3 regions of the Rhodococcus sp. SJ-2 genome follow, and region 3 is predicted to be linked to each of the others. Evidence: riboswitches for the same ligand, from Rfam matches in the RefSeq annotation. Region 3 holds a riboswitch; each other region holds the start of a gene.

Region 1 (6,262 bases), 2.0 Mb from region 3:
TTCCGGTTTTCTGCGCGGGTGAACCGGCCCAGTGCTGCGCAGCCTTGACGCGGCCGAATACGGCCGATCCTGCGGCAACCTCGGCGTTCTTGCCCACGCGTGAACCCGGGGCGAGAAACGAGCGTGCGCCGATCGAGGCACCGGCTCCGATCCTGATGCTTCCGATGTGGACGAGGTCGCCATCGACCCAGTACCCCGACAGATCCACCTCGGGTTCGATCGAGCAGCCGTCGCCGAGCACGAGCATGCCGGTGACCGGCGGAAGGGTGTGCAGGTCGACGCCCTGGCCGATCTTCGCGCCCAGCGCCCGCGCGTACTGGCGCATCCACGGCGCACCGGACAGATTGGTCGCGCCGGACGCCTCCGACAACCGCTGCGCGGTCCACAGCCGCAGGTGTACCGCGCCGCCGCGGGGATAACTGCCTGGCTTCAGCCCGCGCAGAAGTAGCCGCGCGCCCAGGACCGCCGTGCTCATCCGGCCGAGCGGTGAAAGGAACACGACGACGCCTGCTGCGATCCACCACCACGACAACGTCACGGTCCACGGAACATCGGTGGCCATTGCGATGATGTTGTTCAGAATCGCCAGCCACGTGATCCATTGGAGGCCGGTCAACGTCGTGAGGGGTACCGTCGCAGCGAGTTGGAGGAACTGCGCCCCTCGCGACACCGGGGTGACTTCGCGCGGAGCCGTGGTCTCCGTCGGGGCGAGTTCGTCGAGATAGCCGGCGAGGGACCCGAGCCGAGGCCGGTCGTAGAGTTCGGCGACCGTCATGTCGGGATAGCGCTCACGCAGTGCGGTGACGAGTTGCGCGGCGGACAGAGAACCTCCGCCGAGTTCGAAGAAGTCGTCGTCGAGTCCTTCGATGCGGGCGCCGAGCAGTGACGACCACAGTTCCGCGACCCATTCGGCGGTCGGAGGTAGTCCGAGCGCTTCGACCGAGTCGGCGTCGGCGCCGGGCAGCGGCCACGGCAGGGCATTACGATCGACCTTCCCGGACGTACGAGTGGGAAGCTCGTCGACGAGCGCGAGACGCGGTACGAGTGCTGCTGGAAGCTGTTCGGACAGCAGGTCGTGGGCGGAGGCAACGTCGAAGTCGGGATCGGTCGAGGCGATGTAGCCGACGAGAATCGAGCTTCCGGCCGAGGTCTTGCGGACAGCGCACGCACCACCGGCGACACCGGGCAGGTTCTGCAGGGCATTGTCGACCTCGCCGAGCTCGATGCGGCGTCCGCCGATCTTGACCTGGTCGTCGGCGCGTCCCTGGAAAAGGAGCCCCGCACTGTCGAGTACGACGAGGTCGCCGCTGCGATAGGCGCGATCCCAGCCGAGGGTGGGCATGGGCGCGTACTTCTCGGCGTCTTTCGCCGGGTCCAGGTAGCGGGCGAGCCCGACACCGCCGATCACGAGCTCGCCGGACTGTCCTTCGGCGACGGGATTGCCCTCGGTGTCTACGACCGCAAGATCCCAGCCGTCGAGTGGCAGACCGATCCGGATCGGTCCGGTGCCGTCCATGATGGCGGCGCACGCGACCACCGTCGCTTCGGTGGGGCCGTAGGTGTTCCACACTTCACGGCCGGGCACGGCGAGACGCTCGGCGAGGTCGGGCGGGCATGCTTCCCCGCCGAAGATGAGCAGGCGCACTGCTTCGAGTGCCTCGCCGGGCCACATCGCCGCAAGGGTCGGGACCGTGGAGACGACGTTGATGTTGCGAGAGACCAGCCACGGGCCGAGGTCCATTCCGGAGCGCACGAGCGAACGCGGCGCAGGAACGAGGCACGCGCCGTGCCGCCAGGCCAGCCACATCTCCTCGCATGATGCGTCGAATGCGACGGACAGACCTGCGAGGACCCGGTCGCTTGGGCCGAGAGGTTCTTCCCGGCAGAACAGGTTCGCTTCGGCGTCGACGAAGGCGGCGGCGTTGCGGTGTGTGACGGCGACACCCTTCGGGGTGCCGGTGGAACCCGAGGTGAAGATGATCCACGCGTCGTCGTCGAGGGCCGGTTCGCGTACGTCCGGTTCGTCGGCAGGAGGAGCGGTGCCGGGACCGATCCCCGCATCGGTGACGATCGCGGTCACCTTTGCTTCGGAGAAGACCAGCTCGGCACGCTCATCGGGGTCGTCGGCGTCTACCGGGACGTAGGCGGCGCCTGCGGCGAGAACGGACAAGATGGTGATGTAGAGGTCTTTGGACCCGGACGACATGCGCACCCCGACGCGATCGCCGGCGCCCACACCGGCCTCCGCGAGTCCACGTGCTCCTGCGCTGACCTGGTCGAGCAGTTCGGCGTACTCGAGCATCGTGGTGCCGTCGTCGATCGCAGGAGCGTGGGGGTGCGATTCGGCGCTGGCGCGAAGTACGTCGACGAGTGTGCGCGGCGCGGGTGCGTGTGATCCGCGCAGGAAGACTTCCGGTACGAGCGACGTGTCGTCGGCTGCGGGCGGGGGTTGAGCAGACAATCCGCTGTCCTTCTACTCGGGTGGGCGATCCGGGTTATTTCACGTGAAGGTGGACAACAGATGAACGTTCGGTACGCGCAGCGAGCGGGTGGGGGTGTGCGGTGTCACGCCTCAGAGCAAAGCACGATGGTGGTTCCTCCGCAGGTCAGAAGGAGAAATTCTCTTTCGGCCGGAGACCGTGCGGAGGGCCTCGACGGGATGCCGACTTGACACGCAGTGTGCCCGGTGTCATTGTCTTCGGCAGGTCATGAGTACCAGCGTCAAGCCCCGGCTCGCTGGTCGGCAACCCTCCGCCGCGGTGGGGTGCTCCGGGTGACGACCTGGCTGACGTACCGAACCCGGACGCAGCAAGCGCGGACTCCGCCGGCGAACGATTCACCATCGTCGTGGCGATCACCGACGGGTCCCTGATCGATGAGGGAAATTCGTCATGACTGTTGCTACTTCCACCTGTATCGCTCCCTTTGCTCGCGTGTCGGGCTGTGACGTGCAGGTTCCTCTGGTGCAGGGCGGAACCTGCAGCTACGCGAACTTCGACTATGCGGCGAGCGCACCGGCTCTGGAGAGTGTGACGGACCGGATTTCCGAGCTGTTGCCGTTCTACGCCAGCGTGCACCGTGGTGCGGGTTATGCCTCGCGCATCAGCACCACGAGCTACGAGGAGTCGCGTGAGTCGGTTTCCCGGTTCGTCGGTGCCGACGAGGACCAGGTCGTGGTCTTCACCCGAAACACCACGGATTCGATCAACCTGCTCGCCGGTGCAGTCCCCGGCGACGTGGTGGTACTCGACATCGAGCATCATGCGAACTTGTTGCCGTGGAAGAACACTCGTGTGGTCGAAGCTGCGGATTCGGTTTCGGAAACCGTGTGGCGGATCGCCGTCGAGCTCGAGCGTGCGCCGACGGCACTGCTTGCCATCACGGGAGCGTCCAATGTGACCGGCGAGGTGCTGCCGATTGCCGAACTCGCCGAACTCGCCCACGCGTGCGGCGCACGGATCTTCGTCGACGGTGCCCAGCTGGTTCCGCATCGCCGCGTCGACCTCGCCGAGCTCGGCGTCGACTATCTCGCGTTCTCGGGCCACAAGCTGTACGCGCCGTTCGGTGCCGGGGTGCTCGTCGGACGTCGCGACTGGCTCGATGTCGCGGAGCCGTACCTCGCCGGGGGCGGAGCAGTACGTGAGGTCGCCCTCGACCGCACCGAATGGGCGTGCGCCCCTGCCCGGCACGAAGCCGGGTCCCCGAACGTGCTGGGGGTCGCGGCGATCGCTGCCGCGTGCGACACTCTCGCGTCGCACGACGCCGAGGCAGCTGCGCGTCACGAGGAGCTGTTGTGCGCGCAGCTTGTCGATGGCCTGCACGACATCTACGGCGTGGAAATCCTTAGGCTGTGGGATGATTCGGCAGACTGCGTCGGGATCGTGACCTTCGGTATCGATGGTTTCGAGCCCGGCGAGATAGCCGCGTACCTCTCGGCCGAACACGGCATCGGTGTTCGTGACGGGCGTTTCTGCGCCCACCCGTTGCTCGCCCGCGTCGGCCTTCCCGGTGGTGCGGTGCGCGCCTCGCTGGGATTGGGTAGTTCCTCGGCGGACGTCGATCGTCTGCTCGCGGCGCTTCGGCAGCTGGTGGCGAGCGGGCCGCAGTGGTCGTATTCCAAGGTCGAGGGGGCCTGGAGCCCGTCGCCGGAGACCCGGATCGGCCTTACGCAGTCGGGCGACGGTGCGGCGGAGTGCGTCTGATGATCGCCGCAGCGATCGACAATTCCCCGCGAGATCAGTAGGGTTTTCTCATGGCAGTGTGGAGTTCGGCGCAGGCAGCGGCCCAGTGGTGCCGCCGCCACGTCGACCTGTGCCGCACGGCCTCCTGCATCTGTTCGGACTGACGAGGTTCCCGTTCCTGCTTTTTCGATGCCGAGTTCGGCATATCGAGAGGAATTCTCATGTCCTACAGTAGTATTTCTTCAGCCGAGTCCCTGCGTGTCGCAGTCGAATTCGTAGATGGTTCAGGGCCAGATGTGTGGGCGGATCTCACCGTCGATCGCGACGGCGGTGGGCCGCTCGACCTCAGTGCTGCTCCGCGCACCGTCGTGCGGGTGCGCGCCGCAGATCTGCGGGAAGCGCGCAAGCTGCGCGATCGGGCACGAGCCGATGCCTCGGCGGAAGGCCGCGACCCCGACGCCCTCACGGTGCTGGTCGACCTCGAAGTGATCGTCGACCTCGAAGCGCGCGTGGCTCGTCGCCGTGCTCAGGATGCGTGGCGCCGGGCAGGCGGGGGAGCAGCGGGCCTGTCCTACGTCGGTACTCCGACCGGGCTGGCCGGCCTGATCGCCGATATTCATGCCGTGAAGGTCGCCGACGGCGTCACCCTGATCCCGGTGGCCGGTGGCATCACGGTCGACAACATCGTCGATGGAACCCTGCCGTGGCTCGAGTCTCGCGGACTCATCGAGATCTCACCGTCGTCGGCGGAGTTGGGGCGCAGGTTCGCCGCAGGCAGAGGTCGCGCCACTGATCGTCCGGACGGTCGTGTGGCCCTCGCATCCTGACCTCCTGCACGTTGTGATCAGTCGACCTCGAGGTCGACGCCCGCAGTGATCCGCAGGAGTTCGGTGTACGAGGTGCGGAAGAGGGTGTCCAGGCTCCCTCCCGATGCCCACAGTTCGGGGTATCCCGCCAAAGCGCAGTCGACGTAGGTCGGCAGATTGGTGGGGTGCCCCAGCGGTGCCACACCGCCCGGTTGTTGCCCGGTGACCTCGGCGATCAAGTCGTCGGGTGCGGGAGTGAGGGTGCCGGCCAGCCTGGCGCCGGCCCGCTCGAGTGAGACCCGGTGCGCGCCCGAGACGAGAACCAGTATCGGCTCCTCGTCGAGAAGGAGTACGAGGGACTCGACGATGGCTCCGACGTCGACCCGCACTGCGGCTGCTGCCTGTTCGGCGGTGCGCACCGGCGTCGACTGCGTGGTGATCAGGCCGTGATGTCCTCGGGCGATGAGGGTGTCGGCGACACGGGCAGCATTCGGGTGCAGAGGCCTGGGCATGATGCCACCCTATGAAAACCGGTGACTGCTGTGACCGGATCCAGAAGGATCGACGTGATCGGAAGCTCGATGCGGTTTACACGCTCAAATATTACTCTCGAGTAATGACTGATTCATCCAGTTGGAAGGCGTTCACCGTAGAGCGCACCGAACACGTCGCCCAGGTCACGCTCATCGGCCCGGGCAAAGGCAACGCGATGGGGCCGGACTTCTGGTCGGAACTACCGCAGATCTTCGCGCAACTCGACACCGACCCCGAGGTTCGCGCCGTCGTGCTCACCGGCTCCGGCAAGCACTTCTCGTACGGTCTCGACCTTCCTGGCATGGCCGGTGAGCTCGGGCCGGTGCTGGCCGACAAAGCGCAGGCGAAGCCCCGCACCGATTTCCACGCCATGGTCAAGCGCATGCAGGGCGCCATCACGGCCGTCGCCGACTGTCGTAAGCCCGTCGTCGCTGCGATCTCGGGATGGTGCATCGGCGGCGGCGTCGACCTCGTCTCGGCGGCCGACATCCGCTACGCCAGCGCCGACGCCCAGTTCAGCGTCCGTGAGGTCAAGGTCGGTATGGTCGCCGACGTGGGGAGCCTCGCGCGACTTCCCCGGATCATCGGTGACGGGCACCTACGTGAACTCGCGCTGACCGGCAAGGACATCGACGCCGCACGCGCCGAGAAGATCGGTCTCGTGAACGACGTCTTCGACGACGCCGCAGCAACACTCGCCGCAGCGCACGCGAGCGCGGCCGAGATCGCAGCCAACCCCCC
Region 2 (6,262 bases), 1.2 Mb from region 3:
TTCCCGCCGATCTCGACTACCCGTACTGGGTCGAGGCGGACGTCGACCCCGAGCACCACATTCGTTTCACGATGGTCGGCCACACCTCCCGCACCGAACTGCACAGGCGCCTGGCGTCGATGAAGGAGGCGCCCCTCGACCTGACAAGGCCACCCTGGGAGGTGCATGTCCTGACCGATGTCAGCGGGGTCGACGAGCTGCCTGCGGCGTCGACCATCGTCGCGTTGCGAATACACCATTCGCTCACCGACGGACTGGGAGCAGCCGAGATCGCCCGCGCGTTGTTCGACGATCCGGACGCGAAGCCGGCAGGCACCGAGGCGCTCTCCTCGGTTCCCGGTGTGGTCCGGGCGGTATCGGCACTGCCGTTCCGGTTCATGCGGATGGTACCTGCTGTGCTCGCTGCGCTCCGCGCGCGGAAGGCGCTGACCACGCTGACCGCAGCGGGAACGATCACCCCACCGGCGCCGTGCCGTCCACGAACGCGTTTCGATACCGGTGGCAGCGGGTCGCGGCAGTTCGGCCGGGTCCGCATGGATCTGCGCGACGTCCGGGCCGTCGCTCGCTCCACCGGAACATCCGTCAACGATGTGATCCTGTCCGTGGTCTCGGGCGGTCTGCACTCGTATCTCGAGCAGCACGGAGAAATCCCGCCGGCGTCGCTCGCGGCGATCGTCCCCCGGTCGACCCGGCGCAGGTCCGGCGTCGAGGGAGGGAAGACCCGTGCGGCGAACGAGGTCACGCTCATGTACGTCGACCTGCACACCGACCATGCGGACCCGCTCGAGCGACTCCGCCTCGTCCGGGAATCGTCGAACTTGGAGAAGCAGCGTGTCGCGCGTCCGGAGACGGCGGCAACCACCGCACCCGTCGATGCTTCGCCCGCAGTGGACCTGAAGGTGTCGATTCGGCGTGCCCGCAACCGGAAGATCGAGTCGAGCGGCGACGTCGTCGCTCTGGCGAACACCGCGGTGACCAATGTGCCCCGCGGCCGGGTCGGGGGCCTCCGTTTCGGCGGCAGCCCGGTGGTGGAAGCGCTGGGGACACCGATGCTCAGCCGGACCTCCGCCCTCGTCCATTCGGTGACATCGCTCGGAAATACTCTGAATCTGACGTTCCTGGTGAGTGTTTCGTCGATGCCGGACCCCGAGGACTACGAACGCCGTCTCGCGTCGGCGTTCGAAGATCTGTACCGCGCCGGAGCCCCCGACGGCAATCAGGTGGACTCTCGCGGTTGTTCCCCGTCCGGAACGATGTGGCACCGCCCGCCGCGAGCGAGTGGATACCTGGAAGAATGAGTGACGTGACTGCGACCATCCTGGACGGCAAAGCAACCCGCGACGAGATCTTCGAGGACCTGGTGGTCCGCGTCGCAGCGCTGAAGGACAAGGGCATCACGCCCGGCCTCGGCACGATCCTGGTGGGCGACGACCCCGGATCGGCGGCGTACGTGCGCGGCAAGCACAACGACTGCGCCAAGGTGGGCATCACCTCGATCCGCAAGGATCTGCCCGCCGACATCACCCAAGAACAGCTCGAAGCGGCGATCGACGAACTCAACGCCGACCCCGCATGCACGGGGTACATTGTGCAGCTTCCGCTGCCCGGGCACCTCGACGAGAACGCCGCCCTCGAGCGGATCGACCCTGCCAAGGATGCGGATGGACTGCATCCGGTCAACCTCGGACGTCTGGTGCTCGGCAAGGAGGCGGCGTTGCCGTGCACCCCGCGGGGCATCGTCCACCTGCTGCGCCGCTACGAGGTGCCGATCAACGGCGCCCATGTGGTGGTCATCGGCCGCGGCGTGACCGTGGGCCGCCCGATCGGGCTCCTGCTGACCCGTCGCAGCGAGAACGCGACAGTGACGCTGTGCCACACCGGCACCAAGGACCTCGCCGCCGAGGTGAAGCGCGCCGACATCGTCGTTGCCGCAGCGGGTGTGCCCGGTCTGATCACCGCCGACATGGTCAAGCCCGGTGCAGCAGTGCTCGACGTGGGTGTCTCGCGCACAGCCGACGGCCTGCGCGGCGACGTCGCCGCCGACGTCCGCGACGTTGCCGGGTTCCTCTCGCCCAATCCCGGTGGTGTCGGACCCCTCACCCGCGCGTTTCTGCTGACGAACGTCGTCGAACGCGCCGAGCACGACGCCGGTCTCTGAGCAACCAGCAGATGGACAGTTCGGTGCGACTCACACGACTGAACCTGCCGCTGCTGGCGGTCACCCTGGTGATCGCCGCAGCGGTGGTCCTCGTGCTGGCCGATCGCTGGCGCCGAGGCGCTTTCGTGTTCGGTGGTGCGATGATCCTCGCGGGGATTCTCCGCTGGGCTCTCGACTCCGATCAGGTGGGAGTGCTCGCGGTGCGAAGCAAACGCTTCGACGTGGCAGCGATGCTCGCCATGGGTGGGGCGATCGTCGGACTGGCTGTCTCGATCGACCCCCTGGGCACAGGGTAGGGGGAACAGGCCGGCGAGCGCTGTTACGCGCTCGCCAGCTCCATCAACTCGACGAGCAGCTTCGCGACCGCGTCGGCCTCGGTGAGGAAGCCGTCGTGTCCGTCGCGTGATTCGAGCACGCGCAGCCCGGCGCAATGAGGGAGACCGTCTGCGATCTCCTGCTGCAATCGAATCGGGTAGAGACGATCCGAATCGACGCCCGCGACGATCGTCGGTACCTGCGTGCTCGCCAATGCGGCCTCGACGCCACCGCGACCGCGGCCTACGTCGTGCCGGTTCATCGCGTCGCTCAGTACCACGTAGGTCCCGGGGTCGAACCGTTTGACGAGCTTCGCTGCCTGGTGGTCGAGGTAGCTCTGCACGGCGTAGCGTCCGTCACGCCACGGATCCTCGTCGTCTTGAGGGAGGTTGGCGAACCGCGAGTCGAGTTCTTCCTCGCTGCGATACGAGAGATGGGCCATGCGCCGCGCGATACCCAGCCCGGCCTCGGGTCGGCGGCCGGTCTCGTAGTAGTCGCCGCCCTGCCAGTCCGGATCCGCCATGATGGCAGCGATCTGGGTGCTCTGGACACCGATCTGATCGGCGGTTGCGCGGGAGCCGACCGCGAGGACCAGTGCCGCCCGCACCCGGCTCGGGTGGGAGACGACCCATTCGAGCGAACGCATGCCGCCCATCGATCCACCCGTCACCGCGGCCAATGTCTCGATGCCGAGGGCGTCGAGAAGGGCAGCTTCCGCGGTGATCTGATCGCGGATGGTGATCCGCGGGAAACGGGAGCCCCACGGTTTGCCGTCGGGCGCGGTGCTGCCCGGGCCGGTGGTGCCCTGGCATCCGCCGAGGACGTTCGTGGCCACCACGCACCACCGGTCGGTGTCGATCGGCGCGCCGGGGCCGACCATGCCGGACCACCAGCCTGGCGACGGGTGATCCGGTCCGGCCGGTCCGGTGATGTGTGAGTCCCCGGTCAGCGCGTGCTCGACGAGCACGACGTTGTCGCGGGTGGGTGACAGCGCGCCCCACCGCTGCAGAGCGACGGTGACATCGGGAAGGATGTCACCGCTTTCGAGGGTGATGCTGCCGATGTCGATGGTGTCGAGCTTTCCGTCTTCTGCGGGAAGCTCGATCCGTCGACGGTTGGTACCTGTTGTCAAGATGCGACCGCCTCGAGGCCAGTGGTGATGGTCAATGTGTCCTGCTTGCCATGTCGGGGCACTGGGACGAGAGCCGGTATCGACAGTCCATCAGCATTTCGAACCTCCCAAGAGCCGGCTTGTCGTCTGCGGTGCGCCGACGACCGTGTCCTCACCCGGAGCACCCCACCCTGGCCGGAGGGTTGCCGACCAGCAAGCCGGGGCTTCGCGCTGGCACTCATGACCTCGTCGGCAGTCTAACGGCTGGATCCTAGGGCTCGACACGCGGCTCTCGACCTTCCCTCCGCCTGCGCCCGAGCAGCAAGAAAGTTACCGGTCAGTAGCGCTTGGGGGGCCGCAGCCGGGGTTGTGCGTGCATCGAATAGCAGTACGCTTGTTCTGTTTGGCTCCGTACCCGACGCGTGCGGAGCCATGCTCAGACGCCTGAGCTGAAGGCGGTCGCATTCCGGAAGTGCGGCCGCTCGGGGACTCGACTGCCGTCCAAGGAGGACACGAACCGCGTATGTCCAAGATCAAGGTTGAGGGTAAGGTCGTCGAACTCGACGGCGACGAGATGACGCGCATCATCTGGCAGTTCATCAAAGACAAGCTCATTCATCCCTATCTGGATGTGGATCTCGAGTACTACGACCTCGGCATCGAGAACCGTGATGCGACCGACGACCAGGTCACCATCGATTCCGCGAACGCCATCAAGAAGCACGGCGTCGGTGTCAAGTGCGCGACCATCACCCCGGACGAGGCGCGGGTCGAGGAGTTCGGCCTGAAGAAGATGTGGCGGTCACCCAACGGCACTATTCGTAACATCCTCGGCGGCACCATCTTCCGTGCACCCATCATCATCTCCAACGTGCCCAGGTTGGTTCCGGGTTGGACGAAGCCGGTCATCGTCGGCCGTCACGCATTCGGCGACCAGTACCGTGCCACAGACTTCAAGGTCCCCGGCGCAGGCACCGTCACCATCACCTACACGCCGGACGACGGTTCCGAACCGATCGAGCACGAGGTGTGCAGGATCCCCGAGGACGGCGGCGTCGTCATGGGTATGTACAACTACAAGAAATCCATCCAGGACTTCGCACGCGCCTCGCTGTCCTACGGTCTGCAGCGCAACTACCCGGTATACCTGTCCACCAAGAACACGATCCTCAAGGCCTACGACGGCATGTTCAAGGACGAGTTCCAGCGGATCTACGAGGACGAGTTCAAGGCGGAATTCGACGCTGCCGGACTGACCTACGAGCACCGCCTGATCGACGACATGGTGGCGTCGTCCCTCAAGTGGGAAGGCGGCTACGTCTGGGCCTGCAAGAACTACGACGGTGACGTCCAGTCCGACACTGTTGCGCAGGGCTACGGCTCGCTCGGACTCATGACTTCCGTGTTGATGACTCCGGACGGCAGGACCGTCGAAGCGGAGGCCGCACACGGCACCGTCACCCGGCACTACCGGCAACATCAGCAGGGCAAGCCGACATCGACCAATCCCATTGCGTCGATCTTCGCGTGGACACGCGGTCTCGAGCACCGCGGCAAACTCGACAGCACATTCGAGGTGATCGAGTTCGCGCAGGCACTCGAGGACGTCGTCATCAAGACCGTCGAGGCAGGCAGCATGACCAAAGACCTTGCACTGCTCGTCGGTCCCGAACAATCGTGGCTGACCACCGAGGAGTTCCTCGGCACGCTCGACGAGAACCTGCAGAAGGCCCGCGCCTCGCAGTAGCGTTGCCGCGTCGAGAACCGACGCGTCGACGAGCAGTACGCGCGACGAGACGGGCCGCCCCATCGGGGACATCCCGTGCTTTCCGCTCTGTCTGTGGAGTCGGATACGGTGTGCGGCGTGTCCCTCACCATCACCACCGTGAATGTCAACGGCGTGCGCGCTGCGGCAGGAAAGGGCCTGCTGGCCTGGCTCGAAACCTCCGCTGCCGACATCGTCTGCCTCCAGGAAGTACGCGCGACCGAGAAGCAGTTCCACGCCGCGATCGCGCCCGCCCTGGACGCCGGTTGGCATGTCACGGGATCAGAGGCGTCCGCGAAGGGACGCGCGGGGGTTGCGATCCTCTCGCGCACGCCGGCGGACGCCGTCCGCGTGGGTTTCGACGTCGACGAGTACGTCGACTCGGGCCGCTACATCGAGGCGGATTTCGGGGCCGTGACGGTCGGCAGCCTCTACCTGCCCACTGGGGAAGCCGGAACCCCGAAGCAGGACGACAAAGAACGCTTCATGAAGGGTTTTTCCGCGTATCTGGGAGAGCGCGCCTCCGACGTCGTTTCGGCCGGTCGGGACATGGTGGTGTGCGGCGACTGGAACATCGCCCACACCGAGCGCGACATCAAGAACTGGAAGGGCAACGTCAAGAAATCGGGCTTCCTGCCCGAAGAACGCGACTGGGTGGGCGATCTGCTCGCCACCGGCCGATGGCACGACGTCGTGCGTGACGTCCACGGCGACGTCGCAGGCCCCTACTCCTGGTGGTCCTACCGCGGTAAGGCCTTCGACACCGACGCCGGCTGGCGCATCGACTACCACCTCGTGACGCCCGCGCTGGCGGAGCGGGTCGTCGACGCCCGGGTCGAACGCGCCGCGACGTATGCGGAACGCTGGTCCGATCATGCGCCGGTGACCGTCCGATTCCACTGACACCTCCTGC
Region 3 (6,262 bases):
CATCGACGGGATCGAGGTGCTCGCCGGACTCCGTGGCTGGTGCACCACCCCGGTGATCGTGCTCTCTGCCCGCAACGATGCCGCCGACAAGGTCGCTGCGCTCGACACCGGTGCCGACGACTACGTCACCAAACCGTTCGGAATGGAGGAGTTTCTGGCCCGGATCCGCGCGGCCGTCCGACGCGCCACCGCGATCTCCGGGCTTCCGGATCCATTGGTGGTGGCCGCGAACTTCACCGTCGATCTCGAATCCAAGAAGGTCACACGCGAGGGCGTCGACGTGCACCTGACACCGACCGAATGGGGCATGCTCGAGATGCTCGTCCGCAACCGCGGCAAGCTCGTCGGGCAACGCGAACTGCTCACAGAGTTGTGGGGCCCGGCCTACACGACCCAGAGTCATTATCTGCGCGTCTATCTCACCCAGCTTCGTCGCAAGCTCGAACTCGATCCAGCGCATCCCCGTCACCTGCTCACAGAGCCCGGACGTGGGTATCGCTTCGAAATGTGATCGATGCGGAATCGCCGGCTCGAGCCGCGCAGGTAGGCTCGATCCGGCGAATGTCAGACGTCGCCCGATACCCCTGAGCACCTAACGGAGATCTCCAGATGACAGCGCGTGCCCACGACGAACTCGTGGTTCTGCTCGACGAGGACGAGCGACCCATCGGAACAGCTCCGAAAGCCACCGTCCATCACACGGACACTCCGCTTCACCTGGCATTCTCCTGCTACGTGTTCGATGACGAGGGCCGGGTCCTCACGACTCGACGCGCACTGGACAAGATCACATGGCCCGGCGTGTGGACGAATGCGTGCTGTGGTCATCCCGGACCCGACGAATCCCTCGAGGACGCGATACACCGCCGTCTCGAGCAGGAGCTGGGCCTCGCGGTCGACGACCTCACATGCATGTTGCCGCGTTTCCGCTATCGCGCGACGGCAGCCGACGGGACCGTCGAGAACGAAGTCTGTCCGGTGTTCTGCGCCCGCGCAGCATCCCGCCTCGAGCCCGACCCGTCCGAGGTGATGGACTGGTCGTGGGTGTCATGGGCCGATATGCAAACCGCCTCAACCCTTCCGTGGCTGATCAGCCCGTGGTCGGCCGAGCAGATTCCGCAACTCGCTCGGACCGGCGTGGCGCGATGGGTCGACGCCGCGATCTGAACCTCGCCTGCCCGACGGTCGTACTCGACCGGCGGTGCCCATGACAAGCGCGCTCGTCGAAGGGGTTCACGCTTCGGACCACACACCCAGTTCGTTTCCACTCGGATCGAGGAAGGTGAACCGGCGCCCTCCGGGGAAATCGTACGGCCCCGACGAAATTGTGCCCCCGGCATGTTCGACCGCACCGACCGAGGCATCGAGGTCGCTCGAGTACAGCAGGACCAGCGGTCCGGCTGTACCCGGTGCGCGCAGGGTCGTGAGCCCGCCGACCTCCCCGTCACCTTCTGCGGCGCGGATACCGGCGTACTTCGGACCATAGTCGTTGAATTTCCACCCGAAAGCAGCCTCGTAGAATGCGCGTGAGGCGCCGAGATCTGTAGCGGCGAGTTCGATGTAGTCGAATGTGTGATGAGTGTTGACCATGGAACCATGGTGAACCTGCCCACCGACACGGTGCAGTGGCGACGCGTGATCGGCCAGTTCACTCGCGGCTTCCCTCCGGACCGATGTCGATGCTGCGGTCGATCTCCCGAAGGACGAGATCGACCGCAGCGTCCGCGTCCATCCCCGCAATCAGCACGGATTGTGTCGCACCGGTACTGACCGCAACCAACCTCACGGCTTCGTTGTGCGCCCGGGCCTCGGAGAACCCGACAAGACGGAGTAGACGCCCGGCCTCGCTGACGGTTCCACCCGATGCGTCGGCAAGAAAGGATCTGATCCACGGATCGTTCGTCGCTTTCGCAAGGTAGGCATACCAGACCGAGACACCGACGCGTGCGGGTGCATTCGTCGGAACAGGCTGGGTGAGCAATGCCGCGAGGGCCGATCTCGGATCACCGGGGCATCCGTGTTCGCGATAAACCTGTTCGGCACCGGTGACCATTTCCTGCGCTCCGGCCCGGATCAGATGCTGTTTCGATTCGAAGTAGTGCTGGATCCTGCCGATCGAGACGCCGGCCTCCTCAGCCACCGCATGCAACGTGACCCCGTCGATTCCCCGCTCGTGGATCACCGCCCACAGGGCCCACACAATCTCTTTGCGACGCTCGGCATGGTCGACAACTTTCGGCATGACCGCATTTTACAATATGCCTATACTGCAAAAGGTACTGATACTCGACGATCAGGGGTTGCATATGAGTGAGTACGCCGCACGCACAGATTCCCGGACCGAGCATCCACCACCAGCTCGTCCGCGTTACCGATGGCTTCGTCGCAGCGGGCTGGTCGTCCTCGCCGCGCTCACAGCGCTGGGTGCTGTGAGCGTGCAGCAGTTCTTCTTCGGAGCACCCGGCGTGGGTCATTTCCGCGACGCAGAAGGACGCCAGAGCTACGTCGCGGCGTACGAGCAAGCGATGTCCTCACTCCCCTCACCCACATCGACCCACGACCTCGCGACCCGCTTCGGCACAGTTCGCGCTTATGAGTGGAGCTCCCCGGACACCGCGGACACCGTTCCGGTCGTCCTGGTGCCGGGCCGGTCGTCGGGTGTTCCGATGTGGGCCGAGAACCTTGACGACTTCCTACCTCACCGACGGGTTGTTGCTTTCGACGCACTCGGTGATGCCGGTTTGTCGGTACAGAATGTTCCGCTCACCTCCTTCGGCGACCAGGCCATCTGGATCACCGACGCACTCGACGCACTCGCAACCGACACCGTGCACATCGTCGGTCATTCGTTCGGTGGAGCAATCGCAGCGACATACGCGCAGCATTTCCCGGAGAGGGTCCGGTCGCTGACACTCCTCGAACCGGTTTTCACCTTCGCGCGTCCCTCGGCCCGCATGATGGCGTGGACCATGGTGTCGTCTCTCCCGTTCCTGCCCGAGTCCTGGCGCACGACCGCGCTCGGAAAGGTAGGCGGGGCCGAGTTCGACTCGAACGACGACATGGCGAAGATGATCGCCGCGGGTTCGGAGCACTTCTCGGCGGTCCTGCCGATTCCTTCTCCCCTGAGTGATGACGAGATGGAGGCCCTCGCCATGCCCACCTATGTCGCTATCGCCGAACGCGATTCGCTCGCCGGAGGCGACACTGCAGTGCAGCGGGCACGAACACTCCCGCGCGCACTCGTCGATATCTTCCCGAACACCACCCATTCGCTACCGATGCAAGCGAAGGAGGCTCTGGCAGTAGAGCTTCCAGAATTCTGGCACGAGGCCGAACAGAACTGATCCGACGGGTCACCGGCCGGGCACATAGGTCAGCGTCGGAACGCGCCCTCGTACGCAGTCCGTCCAGTGATCAGGTGCGGCAAGGGTGAAGGTCGCAGGCACATACGGATCAGGGCCCGGCAGGATCAGCACTCGCCACTGCGGAACCCAGGTCCCGATCTCCCCACAAGCGTGGACCGCGTCGGCGATCGCAGCGGTGTCATGGTGACGGAATACGAGTCGTATTCCATCCCAAGATAATTCGACGCGCGTCTCGTCCAGGACGCGCACCAGCGCGCCGACACTGAGATCGGAATCGTCGAAAGCCTTACGGGCGCGGATGAAGTGTACGTGGTGCCCGTCGCCGAACGAAGCGCACTCGTGAGCACCTACGTGATCGGTACCGCGAATATGGTCGGTCATGATTTCCTCCGGGTCGGCCCCGGGCGGGGCGCTCGTGCCCGGGCCGGTCGGCCGCGAGCCGCTTCGTCATCCGAGCCACCCGCGAGCGTGGGGTTGGCGTGCCGTCAAGTCGGAGCTTGGCGACGGCATCTCGTGAAGCACCGCCAATATACATGATGGAGCGACCTCACAACCCGAGCCACCGCCTGCGGAGAAGAACGCAACGCATCCTTACTGCTCCGAAACGCCACGGTGACCGACCCCGCCGACACTGGTCGGCACTGTTCGCATCAGGAGGTTGCCGTGTCCTACGTTCCACCCGCCGAGCTGGCCCGCGCGATGGTCGACGCCGGCCAGAGCAAGGTCCTCATGTCTACCCGCGACACCCTGATCAGGGCGTATATGGCCGGTGCGATCCTCACACTCGGGGCAGCATTTGCAATTACCGTCACCGTGCAGACCGGCAACGCCCTCCTCGGAGCCATTCTCTTCCCGGTCGGATTCTGTCTGCTGTACCTACTGGGTTTCGATCTTCTCACCGGGGTGTTCACGATGGTCCCCATCGCATACCTCGACAGACGCCCGGGGGTGACGATCGGGTCGATGCTCCGCAACTGGGCTCTGGTCTTCGTCGGAAACTTCCTCGGCGCCTTCACCGTGGCCGTGCTGATCACCTTCATCCTCACCTACGGCTATTCGATCCCGCCGGACGCGGTCGGCGAACGTCTCGGTGAGATCGGTGAAGCGCGCACTCTCGGGTATGCAGAGCATGGCGCGGCGGGCATGGCAACCCTGTTCTTCCGCGGCATGCTGTGCAACTGGATGGTCTCCACCGGCGTTGTCGCAGCGATGATGTCCAAGAGTGTGCCGGGCAAGGTTCTCGTGATGTGGATGCCCGTCATGCTGTTCTTCTACATGGGTTTCGAGCACTCGGTCGTCAACATGTTCCTGTTCCCGTCCGGCCTGCTTCTCGGCGGTGACTTCACCCTCGGTGACTATCTGATCTGGAACGAGGTCCCGACGGTTCTGGGCAACCTTGTCGGCGGTGTCGTGTTCGTGGGTCTCGCTCTCTACATCACCCACGTGCGGACGCAACCCAAGCGCGCGATCGGGGCGCCTGCCTCGGACCGCGCCGCAGCGTCGGCCAGGACTCCCGAACCCGTGTGATGCGATCCGTGGCTTCGATTCTCCCGACGCACAGGCCCTATCGCGGCAGAGGGATGTCGGGTCACGCCGGCGATACCCTGATCGGATGGCGTCGTTCACACCGATCTCACCTGCTGTACTCACCGAACTACTCGCCGAACGTGCATACGCACTACCGGGCCCGGTCGCCATGGCAATTTCGGCCGCCGACGCCGCAGAACCGATGGATCTGGCGAGCCGGGTTGTCGAGGCCCTGCGCGCCGCGGGGCGTCCCGCGCACGCCGTGTCACTGCACGATTTCGTCCGACCTGCCTCGCTCCGTCTCGAACACGGGCACGCCGATGAAGAGAGTTATCGGTCGGGCTGGTACGACTACGACGCGCTGGACCGCGAGGTGGTCTCGTCCCTGAAGAGCGGGCATCGCTTTCTGCCGCGGTTGTGGGACGAGGCCACCGACCGGTCGGCGCGAGCACACCGGGTCGGCGCCGCAGACGATCACGTGCTTGTCGTAGCAGGACCGATGCTCCTCGGCCGAGGCATCCCGTTCGATGTGACCGTCGACCTGAAAATGTCCCGGGGTGCGCTCGAACGGGGAACTCCCGCCGCCGACCATTGGACGATCTCCCCGCTACTCGCACACGAGGCCGAGGTCTCTTCCGCGGCCGACATCGTGGTGCGCTTCGAACATCCGGATCGGCCCGCGCTGCGGGATTCCTGAACTATCCGGCAGCCAGGGCCTTGGCCAATGGCGAGGGGAATCGCGGCAGCACCCGCACACCCTCCAGCCATTCCTCGAGCCGAGCAGCTTCGGCGGTGAGAAAGGCCGATGCTTCCTTCCCTGCGTCCTCGAGCATATGGAGCCGGACGGCGCCGTCGTCGGATTGCCACCACGTGCCGACAACCCGGCCTTCCCACCACGCCGTCGGCCCTGCGTTTCCACTGGTGTCGAAGAGTTGCTGCTTGTACGGGCCGAGGTACCACTCTCGCTCGAACCAACCCATCGTGGTGGGATCGAGAGACGGCAGCAGGGCGCCCCACGGCTCAGCAGAGGGCGCGGGGTCGACGTCGTCCGGGAGGAGATAGCCGACACGCCCGTCGAGGTCGACTTCCACAGCCGCGAGTTCGGTCAGCGCAGCTCGGACCGCTTTGATCGTCGAGCCGAGCCACCATTTGATGTCGGCTTCGGTGCCCGGCCCGAACGCGCCCAGCCACATCGCCACAAGGTCTCGAAGTCCCTCGGATTCACTTCGCGGTTCGATCTCCTCCCCCAACCACGAGGCAGTCCGCACCCAGTTCGGACGCGAGATTCGCCACGACCCGTTGTTGGAGGCCCGGAGCACCTGGCCCGAGGCCGAGAGCACCGTCATGACTCGTGGGGCGAAGGAAACCTT

The links. A riboswitch is a leader RNA that binds a small molecule or an ion and turns the genes downstream of it on or off. The one in region 3 is predicted to bind S-adenosylmethionine.
Region 1: linked by a shared signal. The riboswitch ahead of ACSYG9_RS12635 (aminotransferase class V-fold PLP-dependent enzyme) and the one ahead of ACSYG9_RS22235 (hypothetical protein) in region 3 are both predicted to bind S-adenosylmethionine.
Region 2: linked by a shared signal. The riboswitch ahead of metX (homoserine O-acetyltransferase MetX) and the one ahead of ACSYG9_RS22235 (hypothetical protein) in region 3 are both predicted to bind S-adenosylmethionine.

What each region holds. Positions count from the first base shown of each region.
Region 1 covers NZ_CM132340.1:2,698,739-2,705,000, forward strand. Annotated here, with positions in the region: gene ACSYG9_RS12630 (Pls/PosA family non-ribosomal peptide synthetase) at 1-2,461, opposite strand, end outside; SAM riboswitch class IV at 2,705-2,821, shown strand; gene ACSYG9_RS12635 (aminotransferase class V-fold PLP-dependent enzyme) at 2,892-4,202, shown strand; gene ACSYG9_RS12640 (putative leader peptide) at 4,253-4,345, shown strand; gene ACSYG9_RS12645 (hypothetical protein) at 4,403-5,008, shown strand; gene ACSYG9_RS12650 (YbaK/EbsC family protein) at 5,026-5,499, opposite strand; gene ACSYG9_RS12655 (crotonase/enoyl-CoA hydratase family protein) at 5,604-6,262, shown strand, end outside.
Region 2 covers NZ_CM132340.1:196,203-202,464, reverse strand. Annotated here, with positions in the region: gene ACSYG9_RS01000 (wax ester/triacylglycerol synthase domain-containing protein) at 1-1,298, shown strand, start outside; gene ACSYG9_RS00995 (bifunctional methylenetetrahydrofolate dehydrogenase/methenyltetrahydrofolate cyclohydrolase) at 1,304-2,158, shown strand; gene ACSYG9_RS00990 (DUF3017 domain-containing protein) at 2,170-2,454, shown strand; gene metX (homoserine O-acetyltransferase MetX) at 2,478-3,605, opposite strand; SAM riboswitch class IV at 3,716-3,830, opposite strand; gene ACSYG9_RS00980 (NADP-dependent isocitrate dehydrogenase) at 4,108-5,331, shown strand; gene ACSYG9_RS00975 (exodeoxyribonuclease III) at 5,449-6,252, shown strand.
Region 3 covers NZ_CM132340.1:4,733,446-4,739,707, reverse strand. Annotated here, with positions in the region: gene ACSYG9_RS22260 (response regulator) at 1-511, shown strand, start outside; gene idi (isopentenyl-diphosphate Delta-isomerase) at 610-1,167, shown strand; gene ACSYG9_RS22250 (VOC family protein) at 1,234-1,590, opposite strand; gene ACSYG9_RS22245 (TetR family transcriptional regulator C-terminal domain-containing protein) at 1,649-2,242, opposite strand; gene ACSYG9_RS22240 (alpha/beta fold hydrolase) at 2,307-3,344, shown strand; gene ACSYG9_RS22235 (hypothetical protein) at 3,354-3,746, opposite strand; SAM riboswitch class IV at 3,772-3,884, opposite strand; gene ACSYG9_RS22230 (formate/nitrite transporter family protein) at 4,029-4,892, shown strand; gene ACSYG9_RS22225 (uridine kinase) at 4,978-5,589, shown strand; gene ACSYG9_RS22220 (winged helix DNA-binding domain-containing protein) at 5,591-6,262, opposite strand, start outside.